DNA from 2 places in the Pseudomonas sp. GW822-FHT05A08 genome. Region 2 is predicted to be linked to the other one. Evidence: riboswitches for the same ligand, from Rfam matches in the RefSeq annotation. Region 2 holds a riboswitch; the other holds the start of a gene.
The links. A riboswitch is a leader RNA that binds a small molecule or an ion and turns the genes downstream of it on or off. The one in region 2 is predicted to bind cobalamin.
Positions count from the first base shown of each region.

Region 1: linked by a shared signal. The riboswitch ahead of cobO (cob(I)yrinic acid a,c-diamide adenosyltransferase) and the one ahead of AC3RCP_RS19940 (CbtB domain-containing protein) in region 2 are both predicted to bind cobalamin.

Region 1 covers NZ_CM179511.1:5,309,527-5,316,325, forward strand. Annotated here, with positions in the region: gene bluB (5,6-dimethylbenzimidazole synthase) at 1-647, opposite strand, end outside; gene AC3RCP_RS23725 (cobyrinic acid a,c-diamide synthase CobB) at 644-1,969, opposite strand; gene cobO (cob(I)yrinic acid a,c-diamide adenosyltransferase) at 1,966-2,577, opposite strand; cobalamin riboswitch at 2,658-2,893, opposite strand; gene AC3RCP_RS23735 (hypothetical protein) at 3,057-3,638, shown strand; gene AC3RCP_RS23740 (PQQ-dependent sugar dehydrogenase) at 3,711-5,030, shown strand; gene AC3RCP_RS23745 (class I SAM-dependent methyltransferase) at 5,033-5,695, opposite strand; gene AC3RCP_RS23750 (C40 family peptidase) at 5,720-6,253, opposite strand; gene AC3RCP_RS23755 (C40 family peptidase) at 6,419-6,799, opposite strand, start outside.
Region 2 covers NZ_CM179511.1:4,449,376-4,456,174, forward strand. Annotated here, with positions in the region: gene cobN (cobaltochelatase subunit CobN) at 1-2,249, opposite strand, end outside; gene cobW (cobalamin biosynthesis protein CobW) at 2,253-3,320, opposite strand; cobalamin riboswitch at 3,417-3,615, opposite strand; cobalamin riboswitch at 3,721-3,942, shown strand; gene AC3RCP_RS19940 (CbtB domain-containing protein) at 4,041-4,229, shown strand; gene AC3RCP_RS19945 (CbtA family protein) at 4,241-4,948, shown strand; gene AC3RCP_RS19950 (cobalamin biosynthesis protein) at 4,945-5,358, shown strand; gene cobM (precorrin-4 C(11)-methyltransferase) at 5,440-6,186, shown strand; gene nfuA (Fe-S biogenesis protein NfuA) at 6,364-6,799, opposite strand, start outside.

The DNA.
Region 1 (6,799 bases), 860 kb from region 2:
TGACTCACTCCCCAATAATTTTCATACAGCAACTCACTCAGCGGACGCTCCCGCGCCCAGCCCTCGAGCACCAGCATCGGCGCCGGGTAAAACTCGCCGACCGGGCCCAGGCACAGCACCGCCAGCGGCTTGGCCCCGGCCGGCAGGCCCAGCAACTGGGCCAAGCCAGCGGGCTCGAACAGCGACACCCAGCCCATGCCCAGCCCTTCGGCCCGGGCCGCCAGCCACAGGTTCTGAATCGCGCAGGAGAGCGAGGCCAAGTCCATTTCCGGCAGGGTGCGGCGGCCGAAAATATGCCGCTCACGGTCGTCCATCAGCGCCGCCACCAGGACCTCGGCGCAGTCGTTGATGCCTTCGACCTTGAGCTTCATGAACTCATCGGAACGCTCGCCCAGGGCCTCGGCGGTGCGTACCCGCTCCTCTTCCACCAGTTGCTGGATTTGCCCGCGCAACGACCGGTCACTGATACGGATGAACCGCCAGGGCTGCATCAGGCCGACGCTGGGCGCCTGGTGCGCCGCCTCCAGCAGGCGACGCAAGACCTGCGGCTCGACCGTGCCACCGACGAAGTGACGCATGTCACGACGCTCGGCGATCGCGCGATAGACCGCGTCGCGCTCGGCCGCGGAAAAGGCGTTGTCGCTCATGGGCGCCGCGCGAGCACGCTCGCTCCTGCCGGCGCCAGCAGGGACGCCACCGCTTCGGGGTTGGACGGAAAATAGAAATGCACATAAGAGGCGGTCATCCGCCCTTCGCGGTAAACCGCTTCCGCGCCGCGCCCGCCATTCGGGCTCAGGCCGCGAGCGATCGGCGCAAGCTCGGTGCTGGTCAACGAATGATGATAGGTATGCCCGCGCAACGAACCTTCCGGCAACTCCACCGCCTGCAAGGCCAGGGCCGCCAGGCGCTTTTGCATCACCGCATCGCCGGGCAACAGGCCCAGCAGTTCGGCGCGCTCGCCGTCGACGTCGGTCAGGGAATCCAGCAGATACAACATGCCGCCACACTCGGCGAGCAAGGGTTTGCCTGCGGCGTGATGCGCGCGGATCGCGCTGAGCATCGAGCCGTTCGCCGCCAGCGCCCGGTGATGCAGTTCCGGGTAACCGCCCGGCAGGTACAGGCTGTCTGCCTCAGGCAGTACCGCGTCATGGATCGGCGAGAAAAAGACCAGCTCGGCGCCCATGGCCCGCAGCAGATCCAGGCTCGCGCCATAGGTAAAGGCAAAGGCTTCGTCGCGGGCCACGGCAATGCGCACGCCGGCCAACAACGGCTCAACGGCAACCACCTGGGGAGCGGCGAATGCCACGGCGGGCGGCAAGGCCACTTCGCAGCTGTCAGCCAAGGCGGCCGCGGCGGCGTCGAGACGCAGATCCAGATCGTTGAGTTCGCTGGCCTGCACCAACCCCAGATGGCGGCTGGGCAGTTCGATGCCGGTCTCCCGGGACAGCGCGCCGTACCAGCGCAAGCCCTCGGTCAGGCTGCCTTCGAGCAACTGCGCATGCCGCAGGGTGCCGACGCGGTTGGCCAGCACGCCGGCGAACGGCAAGTCCGGCTGATAACGCGCCAGCCCCAGCGCCAGGGCGCCGAAGGTCTGGGCCATGGCGGTGCCATCAATCACCGCGAGCACTGGCACCCCGAAATGCCGCGCCAGGTCGGCGCTGGACGGCGTGCCGTCGAACAGCCCCATCACGCCTTCGATCAGGATCAGGTCCGCCTCGCCGGCGGCCTCCCATAACAGGCGGCGGCTTTCCTGCTCGCCGACCATCCACATGTCCAGTTGATACACCGGCGCACCGCTGGCGCGCTCGAGGATCATCGGGTCGAGAAAGTCCGGGCCGCACTTGAACACGCGCACCTTGCGCCCCTGATTGCGATGCAGGCGGGCGAGCGCGGCGGTCACGGTGGTCTTGCCCTGACCGGAAGCCGGCGCGGCAATCAATACCGCCGGGCAATGACGGGCATCACTCACAGTTCGACGCCTTTTTGCGCTTTGATCCCGGCCTGGAAGGCATGCTTGACCATGCCCATTTCGGTGACGGTGTCGGCCAGCTCGATCATCTCTGGCTTGGCGCCACGTCCGGTGACCACCACATGCTGCATCGGCGGTCGCGCCTGCAGGTCGCTGAGCACCTGATCCAGGTCCAGATAGCCGTGCTTGAGGGCGATGTTCAGTTCATCGAGCAGCACCAGGCCGATCGTCGGATCGCTCAGCAGTTCGCGGGAAACCGCCCAGGCCGCTTCGGCCGCGGCAATGTCGCGCTGGCGGTCCTGGGTTTCCCAGGTGAAGCCTTCGCCCATGACATGGAAACGCACCTGCTCCGGGAAGCGCCGGAAGAACAATTCCTCGCCAGTGCTGTTGCGGCCCTTGATGAACTGCACCACGCCGCATTGCATGCCGTGGCCCATGGCCCGCGCGAGCATGCCGAAGGCCGAGCTGCTTTTGCCTTTGCCGTTGCCGGTCAGCACCAGCAGCAAACCGCACTCGTTCGGCGAGTTGGCGATGCGTTCATCGATCACGGCTTTTTTGCGCAACATGCGCGCCAGATGGCGTTCGTCACGATCGGGGGATTCAGTCATGGGGCAGCTCTCCGTTGGGGCTGGATAACGGGGGGCAGGAATAGGAATAGACGGCGCAAGCCTGGCATCGCCCACCGTGATGCCGCTGGATGGATCAGGCCGGTCTCCGGGCTTGTGAGTGGCTGGGATGCCCAACTGCGCGCCTTCCCATGTCGACAGTCGACACAGTGGCATCAGGCGCAGTCTTGACTCACTTACCGTTGCGGGGGCAGCGCCGGAATCGTCGTGCGTGCGCCTTCGGCACGCGTACTCACCGGCTTCCCTGTTTCACTCTGTCGACCCAAGGCCACAGAGCACCTGAAACAAGTCGCGAAGGTTAGAGGGTTGGGGGTGGAGCGTCAATTAAAGCCCCGCAGATCGGCGAATGCTGCATATCGGAAAAATGACGCCAATCTTGTGCCACACTCAGTGCAGTGATATCAAATAGCCATAATCTCGTTAAAAAACTCCAATATCTGAACAATAATAGGAAAAGTCCGATGCAAGGCATGATCATCAGCAATCCGAAACTGGAATTCCTGCGCCCTGCCCTGGAACGCTGGTTCGATTGCATCGACCGCTACAACACCGTGCGCGGCGATAACGAAAGCCCGTACTGGTTCGACGAAAAAGCCAACCTGGGAATGCTCTCGGCGGCAGCCTGGATGGCGGAGATGGTCACCCTGGAACACGCACCGAGCAAAAAACAGCTCGAGGACGGCGACCGCAGCGGCCGCACCGACCTGTACATCGCCACGCAGGAGGAACGCGTCTATATCCAGACCACCCAGCGTTGGCCCCGGGTCAACAGCCTGCACCTGACCCAACCGTTGCTGGATGCCGCCAGCGACGCGAAAAAAGCCAGCTACCCCAGCGACCTGAAACTCGGCTGCCTGTTCGTCACGCCACAGAAAACCCAGCACAGTGCCACTCCGGAAGAATTGCAGGACATGGTCGACGACCTGCAAAAGGAACACTGCTGCGCCGTGGCCTGGTACTTCCCCTATGCGTACCGCAAATTGCGCAACGAAGCCGGCAACTATCACCCCGGCGTTGCCGTGCTGTTCAAGGAAGCACGCTGAGCAGGTGGAACCATCGTCCATCTGTGCTTCTCTATGACTACACCGACTTCGTGCACTCATAGGGAAATCAGCATGCTCAAGCTTCGATACGCAATCCTTGCCGCCGTCGCCGCAGGCCTCGCCGCCTGTGGCGAGACCTCCACCCTCCAGGTCTCCGACGGCACCGGCCCCTCGCCGAAACTGCCCGAACCGAACAAGACCCTGTTCCCGACCGTGAACATCGCGCCCGCAATCGGCTGGCCGCAAGGCGCCAAACCGGTGGCCGCCGCCGGCACCCAGGTCGCCGCATTCGCCGAAGGCCTGGACCATCCGCGCTGGTTGTACGTGCTGCCCAACGGCGACGTACTGGTGGCGGAGACCAACGCCCCGCCCTCCCCCGATGACAGCAAAGGTATTCGTGGCTGGATCGCCAGCAAGATCATGAGCCGCGCCGGGGCCGGCGTGCCCAGCCCGAACCGCATTACCCTGCTGCGGGACAAGGATCACGATGGCGTGGCGGAAACCCGCACGGCATTCCTGGAAAACCTCAACTCGCCGTTCGGCATGGCCCTGGTGGGCAATGATCTGTACGTCGCCGACACCGATCGCCTGCTGCGCTTCCCCTACAAGGACGGCGACACCAAGATCAGCGCCCAGCCGACCAAGGTGGTGGACCTGCCTGGCGGCAAGCTGAACCACCACTGGACCAAAAATGTGATTGCCAGCAAAGACGGCAGCAAGCTGTATGTCACGGTCGGTTCCAACAGCAACGTCGGCGAAAACGGCATGGATCAGGAGGAAGGTCGCGCCGCCATCTGGGAAGTCGATCGCGCCAGCGGCAAGCAACGGATTTTTGCCTCAGGCCTGCGCAACCCCAACGGCATGGCCTGGGAGCCGCAAAGCGGCCAGTTGTGGACCGCGGTCAACGAGCGCGACGAGATCGGCAGCGACCTGGTGCCGGACTACATCACCTCGGTCAAGGACGGCGCCTTCTATGGCTGGCCATTCAGCTATTACGGCCAGCATGTGGACGTGCGAGTCACTCCGCAGAACCCGGACCTGGTGGCCAAGGCCATCGCCCCGGATTATGCCGTCGGCCCGCATACCGCCTCCCTCGGCCTGGCATTCGCCGAAGGCAGCAAGCTGCCGGCGCCGTTCACCCAAGGCGTGTTCATCGGCCAGCATGGCTCGTGGAACCGCAAGCCCCACAGCGGCTACAAAGTGATCTTCGTACCCTTCGCCAATGGCAAGCCGGTAGGCCAACCGGTGGACGTGCTGACCGGCTTCCTCAACGCCGACGAGAAAGCCATGGGCCGCCCGGTCGGCGTAGTGATCGACAAGCAAGGGGATCTGCTGGTAGCCGATGATGTCGGCAACAAGGTCTGGCGCGTGTCAGCAGCCAAGGCGCAATAGGTTCAGCGCTTGCGGCACAGGGTCAAGCCGTCCCCCAGGGGCAGCAGCGACAGGTCGACACGCGGGTCATCCTTCAAGGCGCGATTGAGTGCCTGGATGGCCCGGGTGTCTTCACTCTGGGGATTTTCCTCCAGCACCCGACCGCTCCACAGCGTGTTATCGAACACCGCCAGCCCGCCAACGCGTAGCAGGCGCAGGGCACTTTCCAGGTAAGCCGGGTAATTGGCCTTGTCGGCGTCGATGAAGACCAGATCGAAACCACCCTCACCCTCCTCCTGCTCGATCCTGGCCAAGGTCTCCAAGGCCGGTGCCAGGCGCAACTCGATCCGTCCGGCGACACCTGCTTCCTGCCAATAGCGGCGCGCGGTGGCGTTGTAGTCACCCGGGATGTCACAACAGATCAGTTGACCATCCTCCGGCAAGGCCGCGGCCATGGACAAGGCGCTGTAGCCGGTGAAGGTCCCCACCTCCAGCACACGCCGGGCACCGATCAGCTTGATCAGCAACGCCAGGAACTGACCCTGCTCGGGCGCCACCTGCCAGCGCGCCATGGGCAGCGCCTGGGTTTCGTCACGCAGACGGCGCAACAGCGGCGTTTCGCGCAGGGAAACGTCGAGCAGGTAGTGATAGAGGGCGTCGTCGAGGTTGAGGGTACGAGCGGTCATGGCAACCTCGACGCAGAGACAGGACTAGGGGTTGTGCGCCAGATGCTCTGGCTGCAGCACGCGCTTGGCGCTCAGGTAGGCTTTTTGCCAATAGGCCTTGGACAGACTGTCCAGCTTCACCGTGCCGCCGGTGGCCGGCGCATGGACGAAGCGACCTTCGCCGACATAGATGCCCGCATGGCTGACCTGGGAACCGCCATTGGTGGCAAAAAATATCAGGTCGCCGGTCTGCAAGGCATTCTTACCGACATTCGGTGCCCGCATGCCGATCATTTCGCGGGTCGAGCGCGGCAGCGAGATACCGGCTGCGTCGCGATAGACGTAGCCGATCAGACCACTGCAATCGAAACCGGAGTCCGGTGTGTTGCCGCCCCAGCGATAAGGTGTGCCCACCAGGCCCAACGCACGAAACAGCACGTCTTCGGCAGCCGGCGAGAAGGTCTGGGGAGTGTTGAATACGGGAGCACGTACCACGGGCGCGGGTGGCGGGGTACGACTGGCGCACGCGCTGAGCAGCGCGGCGAGAACGATCAATGCAAGGCGGGCCGACGTCGACATATGCAGAACAATCCTGATCTGGATGCGGCTTTCTCTGCCGTGAGGCCGAAAACAAAACCGCGTAAGCAGGGCTTACGCGGTTAGTTTTCAACAATAGATCAGGATTCTAGCGTCTACGCGCCAAACTTCAAGTAAGACTTTAACTTCACCTTACAAAAAGTCCGCTTACTTGCGTGCGGTGACCACGGTCGGGGCCATGGCGAGGGCGCGCTTGGCTTCGATGAAGGTCTTGCTCCAGTAGCTGTCACCCAGGCTGTCCACCCGCACGCCACCGCTGCGGCGGCTGCTGGAGTGGATGAACTGGTCATCGCCCAGGTAGATGCCAGCGTGGCTTACGCGACCGCGGCGGCCATTGGTGGCGAAGAACAGCAGATCGCCCGGCTGCAGCTTGTTACGCGCAACCAGCGGAGCATCAACGTTGATCATTTCACGGGTGGAGCGCGGCAGATTCATGCCGGCTTCTTCACGGAACAGATAGCCGATGAAACCGCTGCAATCGAAACCGGCTTCAGAGGTACCGCCGAAACGGTAACGGGTACCGATCAG
Region 2 (6,799 bases):
AAGGCGCAGTCCAGCGGATCGAAGCCCAGCTCGAAGGCCTTGGCCAGGGCCCGCAACAGGCTCGACTGCGCGCCCCGGCCATCGCCACGGGGAATGCGCAGCAGGGCCAGCAAGGTGTCGATGCGCAGGCGGCCCGCGGGCGATTCGCCGAACACATGCAGGCCATCGCGGATCTGCGACTCCTTCAGGTCGCACAGGTAGGTGTCCAGGCGCGGCAGCCAGAGCGCCGCGTCGGCCTCGCCGTCGAGCTGCCCGTCCAGTTGCAGTTCACGGTCGATCCGGGTCACCCGCACCAGCTTGAGAATGTCTTTCTGCAACTCGCGGGCGCGGCGCGGATCGAGCAACTGGGCTTCGTAGTACTCGTCGGCCAGCAGTTCCAGGTCGCGCAGCGGGCCGTAAGTTTCGGCGCGGGTCAGCGGCGGCATCAGGTGGTCGATGATCACCGCCTGGGTCCGGCGCTTGGCCTGGGCGCCCTCGCCCGGGTCATTGACGATGAATGGATAGATATTCGGCAGCGGCCCCAGCAGCACGTCCGGCCAGCAGCTTTCGGACAGGCCGACGCCCTTGCCCGGCAGCCACTCCAGGTTGCCGTGCTTGCCGACGTGGATCAGCCCATGGGTGCCGTAGCTCTGGCGCAGCCAGAAGTAGAACGCCAGGTACCCGTGGGGCGGCACCAGGTCCGGGTCGTGATAGACCGCGCTCGGATCGACCTGATAACCGCGCGCCGGCTGGATGCCGACAAAGGTCAGGCCAAAACGCAGGCCGGCGATCATCAGCCGCCCACCGCGGAACATCGGGTCGTTTTGCGGCCCGCCCCACCGTTCCGTCACCGCCAGGCGGTTGGCTTCGGGCAGCGCGTCGAACATGGCCTGGTACTCCTCCAGCGCCAGGCTTTGCTGGCACGGGCGCAGGTCGAGGCTGTCCAGGTCGTTGCTGACGCCGCCGAGCAGTTGCTGGATCAGCGCCGTCCCGCTGTCCGGCAACTCGGCCGGCAACGGATAACCCTCGGCGTGCAGCGCGCGCAGGATATTCAGCGCCGCCGCCGGTGTATCCAGGCCCACGCCATTGCCGATGCGGCCGTCGCGGGTCGGGTAGTTGGCGAGGATCAGGGCGATGCGTTTTTCAGCATTCGGCAGCCGGGCCAGATCGACCCAGCGCCGCGCCAGTTCGGCGACAAAATCCATGCGCTCGGGGGCCGGGCGATAGCAGACCACGTCCGACTGGCTGCGCTCGCTGCGCCAGGCCAGGTCCTTGAAGCTGATGGGCCGGCTGATGATGCGCCCGTCCAGTTCCGGCAAGGCGATGTGCATCGCCAGGTCCCGCGGGCCCAGACCCTGCTCGCTGGCGCGCCAGCCGGGTTCGTTGTCCTGGGCGCAGATGGCCTGGATCACCGGGATATCGCGGCGGAACGGCCGCAAGTGCGGCGCCTCCGGGCTGGACTGGGCAAAGCCGGTGGTGTTGAGAATCACCCCTGCCTGCACTTCATCCAGCAGGTCCTCGACCACCGCCAGGCAACCGGGCTCTTTCAGGCTGGCCAGGGCTATCGGCAGCGGGTTCAGGCCCGCCGCCAACAAGCGCCGGCAGAACTCATCGATAAAGGCGGTGTTGGCCGCCTGCAAATGCGAGCGGTAGAACAGCAGCGCCGCCACCGGCTGGCCAGCCCGCCAATCGGCGTGCCAGTCGCTGAGGGCGGCGCTGCTTTGGTGCGGGTGGTAGATCGCCGTGCGCGGCAGGGTCTGCGGCTCGGACCAAGGGTAATCACGCCCCAGCCAGCCACTGGCCAGGCAGCGGTACAGGTTCAACGCATTGCCCATGCCGCCCTGGCGCAGAAAGTGCCAGAGGCGCTCGCGGTCGGCGGCGGGCACCGTGCTCAGGTCGCTCAGTTCCGGGTCCGGACGATCGTCGCCCGGCACCAGGATCAGCTGCACGCCACGTTGCGCCAGCTGCACCAGTTGCTCGATGCCATAACGCCAATAGGCGATGCCGCCGTGCAGGGAAATCAGGATCACCTTGGCGTGGCGCAGCACCTGGTCGACATACAGGTCGACCGAGGCATGGTTCTGCACCTGCATCGGGTTGGCCAGGCGAAAGCTCGGGTAATCCTCCGGCAGTTGCTGCGCCGCTTCGGCCAGCAGCGCCAGGCTGGAGTCGCCGCTGCACAGGATCACCAGCTCGGCGGGGGTTTGTCCAAGGTCGGCAATGTTGTCATCCGACACGAAACCGCCGGGCTGGGTCCTGAGCAGGTGCATGACTTACACGCTAAGCGCGGCGCGCAATTGCGCTTCGAGCAGGGTCGCGTCCAGTTCCTGGCCGATCAGCACCAGGCGCGTGGCACGGGCTTCATCGGCGCCCCACTGGCGGTCGAAGTGCTTGTCGAAACGCGTGCCCACGCCCTGGATCAACAGGCGCATCGGCTTGTTGGGGATCGCCGCGAAACCCTTGACCCGCAGGATGCCGTGCTGCACCACCAGTTGGGTCAGGGCGTCCAGCAGCAGGCTTTCGTCGGCCTGGGGCAGCTCGATGGAGATGGAATCGAAGGCGTCGTGGTCATGATCATCATGATCGTCGCCATCGTGGTGATGATCGTGATGGCTGTGGCGGCCGTCGATATGTTCTTCCGAGCCGTTGCCCAGGCCCAGCAGCACGTCCAGCGGCAGGCGACCGCTGCTGGCTTCGATGACTTTCACCGCCGGCGGCAGCTCCTCGGCCACTTCCAGGCGCACCTTGGCCAGGTCTGCCGGGCTGATCAGGTCGGCCTTGTTGAGGATCACCAGGTCGGCGCTGGACAGCTGGTCGGCGAACAGCTCGTGCAGCGGCGATTCATGGTCGAGGTTGGGGTCGAGCTTGCGCTGGGCGTCGACCTGGTCCGGGAAGGCGGCGAAGGTGCCGGCGGCCACGGCCGGACTATCGACCACGGTGATCACCGCGTCGACGGTGCAGGCGCTGCGGATTTCCGGCCACTGGAATGCCTGGACCAAAGGTTTGGGCAGGGCCAGGCCAGAGGTTTCGATCAGGATATGGTCGAGGTCGCCGCGACGGGCCACCAGCTCGCGCATCACCGGGAAGAACTCTTCCTGCACGGTGCAGCACAGGCAGCCGTTGGCCAGTTCAAAGACGCGACCGCTGGCTTCTTCCTCGGTGCAACCGATGGAACACTGCTTGAGGATCTCGCCGTCGATGCCCAGCTCGCCGAACTCGTTGACGATCACCGCGATGCGTCGACCCTGGGCGTTGTCCAGCATGTGCCGCAGCAAGGTGGTTTTGCCCGAGCCGAGGAAGCCGGTAACGATGGTGACGGGAAGTTTGGCCAGTGTTTTCATCGGATGCCCTTTGGCAAGGTGGCGGGCATACGGGACGAGAGCCGCGCAGGCAACTGCACGGAAGGGTTCGCCACCGGATCACCCCGCCCGGTTGTAGTGAGAATCAGGTCCGAGGCAGGTCTCCTGGCTGACGGCGTGCCGGTCGTTCGACTGGCCAACGATGCGCCTTCCCGCCGCCTGGCAGTGGCCTTGCATCGTTCATCACCGTTTACAGTTGCGGGGGCAGCCGCGGCTTGGACCGCGTTCCCTTCTTAGCTTCGACAGACGCCGAAGAACCTCGAAAGCGCAAGGCTACGCAGAGCTTGGGGGGCGGTCAATGTTCATGCAGCGCGAGGACAGGCCAATTGCGATCGAAAACGAGAACCCTTGCCAATTGACGCCCCTCCCTCGCCCATGCTCTCCTACACACCTTGTTACGGGTGCCCTTCACAGGGTGAAACGGGAAACCGGTGCGTCACAGGCCAAAAGCCTTGATCAGTCCGGTGCTGCCCCCGCAACGGTAAGCGAGCGAAGAATCAGATCCACTGTGCCAGCAGTCCGGCATGGGAAGGCGATTCTTGCAGGCGTGGCGCAAGCCCCGCCCCTCGCGAGCCCGGAGACCGGCCCGCTGCACAGTCATAACAAACCCGCGGTGGGCGGGCGCTGTTAATTCCCCGCGAGCCCGTCTCGCGGGGTTTTGCTGCGCTCGATTCACCCGCTGACACACCAGAGGGAAGCGCCATGTCGATCATCAGCAGCACCAGCCATTCCAGCAGCAGTACCGCCACCCTGAGCCAACGCCTGGTCGCCGCCATCGGCGCCTCGATCCTCGGTGCGTGCCTTGTGTATTTCGCCGGCTTCTCCCATATCGAAGCGGTGCACAACGCCGCCCACGATACCCGCCACAGCGCCGCCTTCCCTTGCCACTGAGACCTGCCGACATGATCAAGCGTATCGCGCAAACCGCGGGGTTCACCGGGTTGCTGGCGGCCCTGTTGCTGACCCTGCTGCAAAGCTTCTGGGTCGCACCGCTGATCCTGGAGGCGGAAACCTACGAGAAGGCCCCGGCCGCCCAGCATGAAGAAGCGCATGAGCATGCCGCCGGCACCGCCGCCCACAGCCACGACGCCGAAGCCTGGGAGCCGCAAGACGGCTGGCAGCGCGTGCTGTCCACCACCGGCGGCAACCTGGTGGTCGCCGTGGGGTTCGCCCTGATGCTCGCCGGTCTCTACACCCTGCGCGCGCCGAACCGTACTTCCCAGGGCCTGCTCTGGGGCCTGGCCGGTTATGCCACTTTCTGCCTGGCGCCGACCCTCGGCCTGCCGCCCGAACTGCCGGGCACCGCCGCCGCGGACCTGGCGCAACGGCAGGTCTGGTGGGTCGGTACCGCCGCTTCCACCGCGGCCGGCATTGCCCTGATCGTCTTCGCCCGGAACTGGCTGCTGAAAGCGCTGGGCGTGGCCATCCTCGCCGTGCCGCACCTCATCGGCGCGCCACAGCCGCAAGTGCATTCGATGCTCGCCCCGGAGGAGTTGGAGGCGCAGTTCAAGATCGCTTCGCAGCTGACCAACGCCGCGTTCTGGCTGGCCCTGGGCCTGATCAGCGCCTGGCTGTTCCGCCGCAAGAGCGACGATCAGTACTCGGCATGACGCAGGCCAGCACAGCGCCGACCCTGGTGGTCGGCCTGGGCTGCCAGCGGGGCTGCCCGGTGGAGACCTTGCGCACCCTGCTCGACCAGACCCTGAGCACCCACCGCATCGACCTTGGGCAGATCAAGGCCCTGGCCAGCATCGACCTGAAATGCGAGGAACCCGGGCTGCTGGCCCTGGCCGCGCACCTGGACCTGCCCCTGACCTGTTTCAGCAGTAACCAGCTGACGCCTTATGTGCTGCAACTCAGCCATCGTTCGCAGATCGCCTACGAACGCACCGGCTGCTACGGGGTCGCCGAAAGTGCCGCCCTGGCCCTGGCCGAACGCCTGGCCCGAAGCCCGGCAAAGCTGCTGGTCCCGCGGCAGAAATACGCCCAGGCGACCCTCGCCTTGGCCTGCTCCGGGTAAATCTTCGATAATCCCCGCCGCTGATCATGAGCAATCTTCATCTGTGAGGTTGCCTCGCCCCTTTTTTCACAGGAGAACGCCATGACCGTCTTTTTTATCGGCGCAGGTCCCGGCGACCCGGAACTGATCACCGTCAAGGGCCAGCGGCTGATCCACAGTTGCCCGGTCATCATCTATGCCGGCTCCCTGGTGCCCGAAGCGGTGCTCCAGGGCCATCGCGCCGAACAGCTGGTCAACAGCGCCGAACTGCACCTGGAGCAGATCATCGAGCTGATCAAGGACGCCCATGGCAAAGGCCAGGACGTGGCCCGGGTACATTCCGGCGACCCCAGCCTGTACGGCGCCATCGGCGAGCAGATTCGCTGCCTGCGCGAGCTGGGCATCCCCTTCGAGATCATCCCCGGCGTGACCGCCACCGCGGCCTGCGCGGCTTTGCTGGGGGCCGAACTGACCCTGCCGGACGTCGCCCAGAGCGTGATCCTGACCCGTTATGCCGACAAGACCTCGATGCCCGCCGGCGAGGCGTTCGCCAGCCTGGCCGCCCACGGCACCACCATGGCGATTCACCTGGGGGTCAACCATCTGGAAAAGATTGTCGCCGAGCTGCTGCCCCACTACGGCGCCGACTGCCCGATTGCCGTGGTGCACCGGGCGACCTGGCCGGACCAGGACTGGGTGCTGGGCACCCTGGCGGACATTGCCGAGAAGGTCCAGGCCAAGGGTTTTCGGCGCACGGCGCTGATCCTGGTGGGCCGGGTGCTGGCCACGGACAGTTTCAGTGAGTCGTCGCTGTATCGCGCGGGGCATGCGCATTTGTATCGGCCTTGAAGAGCATCGCGGGCAAGTCGGATCTCCGCCCGCTCGCTCCTACAGAAAATGCGCATGCCTCTGTAGGAGCGAAGCTTGCTCGCGATCCAGGCGACACGGCGCACCTGAAATCACAAGCATCAAGCATAAAAAAACGGCGCTCACGGGGCGCCGTTTTTCATGTTCGCAGCGAACGCCTTAGTAGTAGGCGTTTTCTTTCTGCGTGTGGTCGGTGACGTCACGTACTCCCTTGAGCTCGGGAATGCGCTCGAGCAGGGTGCGCTCGATGCCTTCCTTCAGGGTCACGTCGGCCTGGCCGCAGCCTTGGCAACCACCACCGAACTGCAGCACGGCGATGCCGTCCTCGACCACATCGATCAGGCTGACCTGGCCGCCGTGGCTGGCCAGCCCCGGGTTGATCTCGGTTTGCAGGTAGTAGTTGATGCGCTCGTTGACCGGGCTGTCGGCGTTGACCATCGGCACCTTGGCGTTGGGCGCCTTGATGGTCAACTGGCCGCCCATGCGGTCGGTGGCGTAGTCGACCACCGCGTCATCGAGGAAACCTTCGCTGAAGGCGTCGATGTAGGCGGTGAAGCTCTTCAGCCCCAGGGCTTTGTCTTCGGGTTTTTCTTCA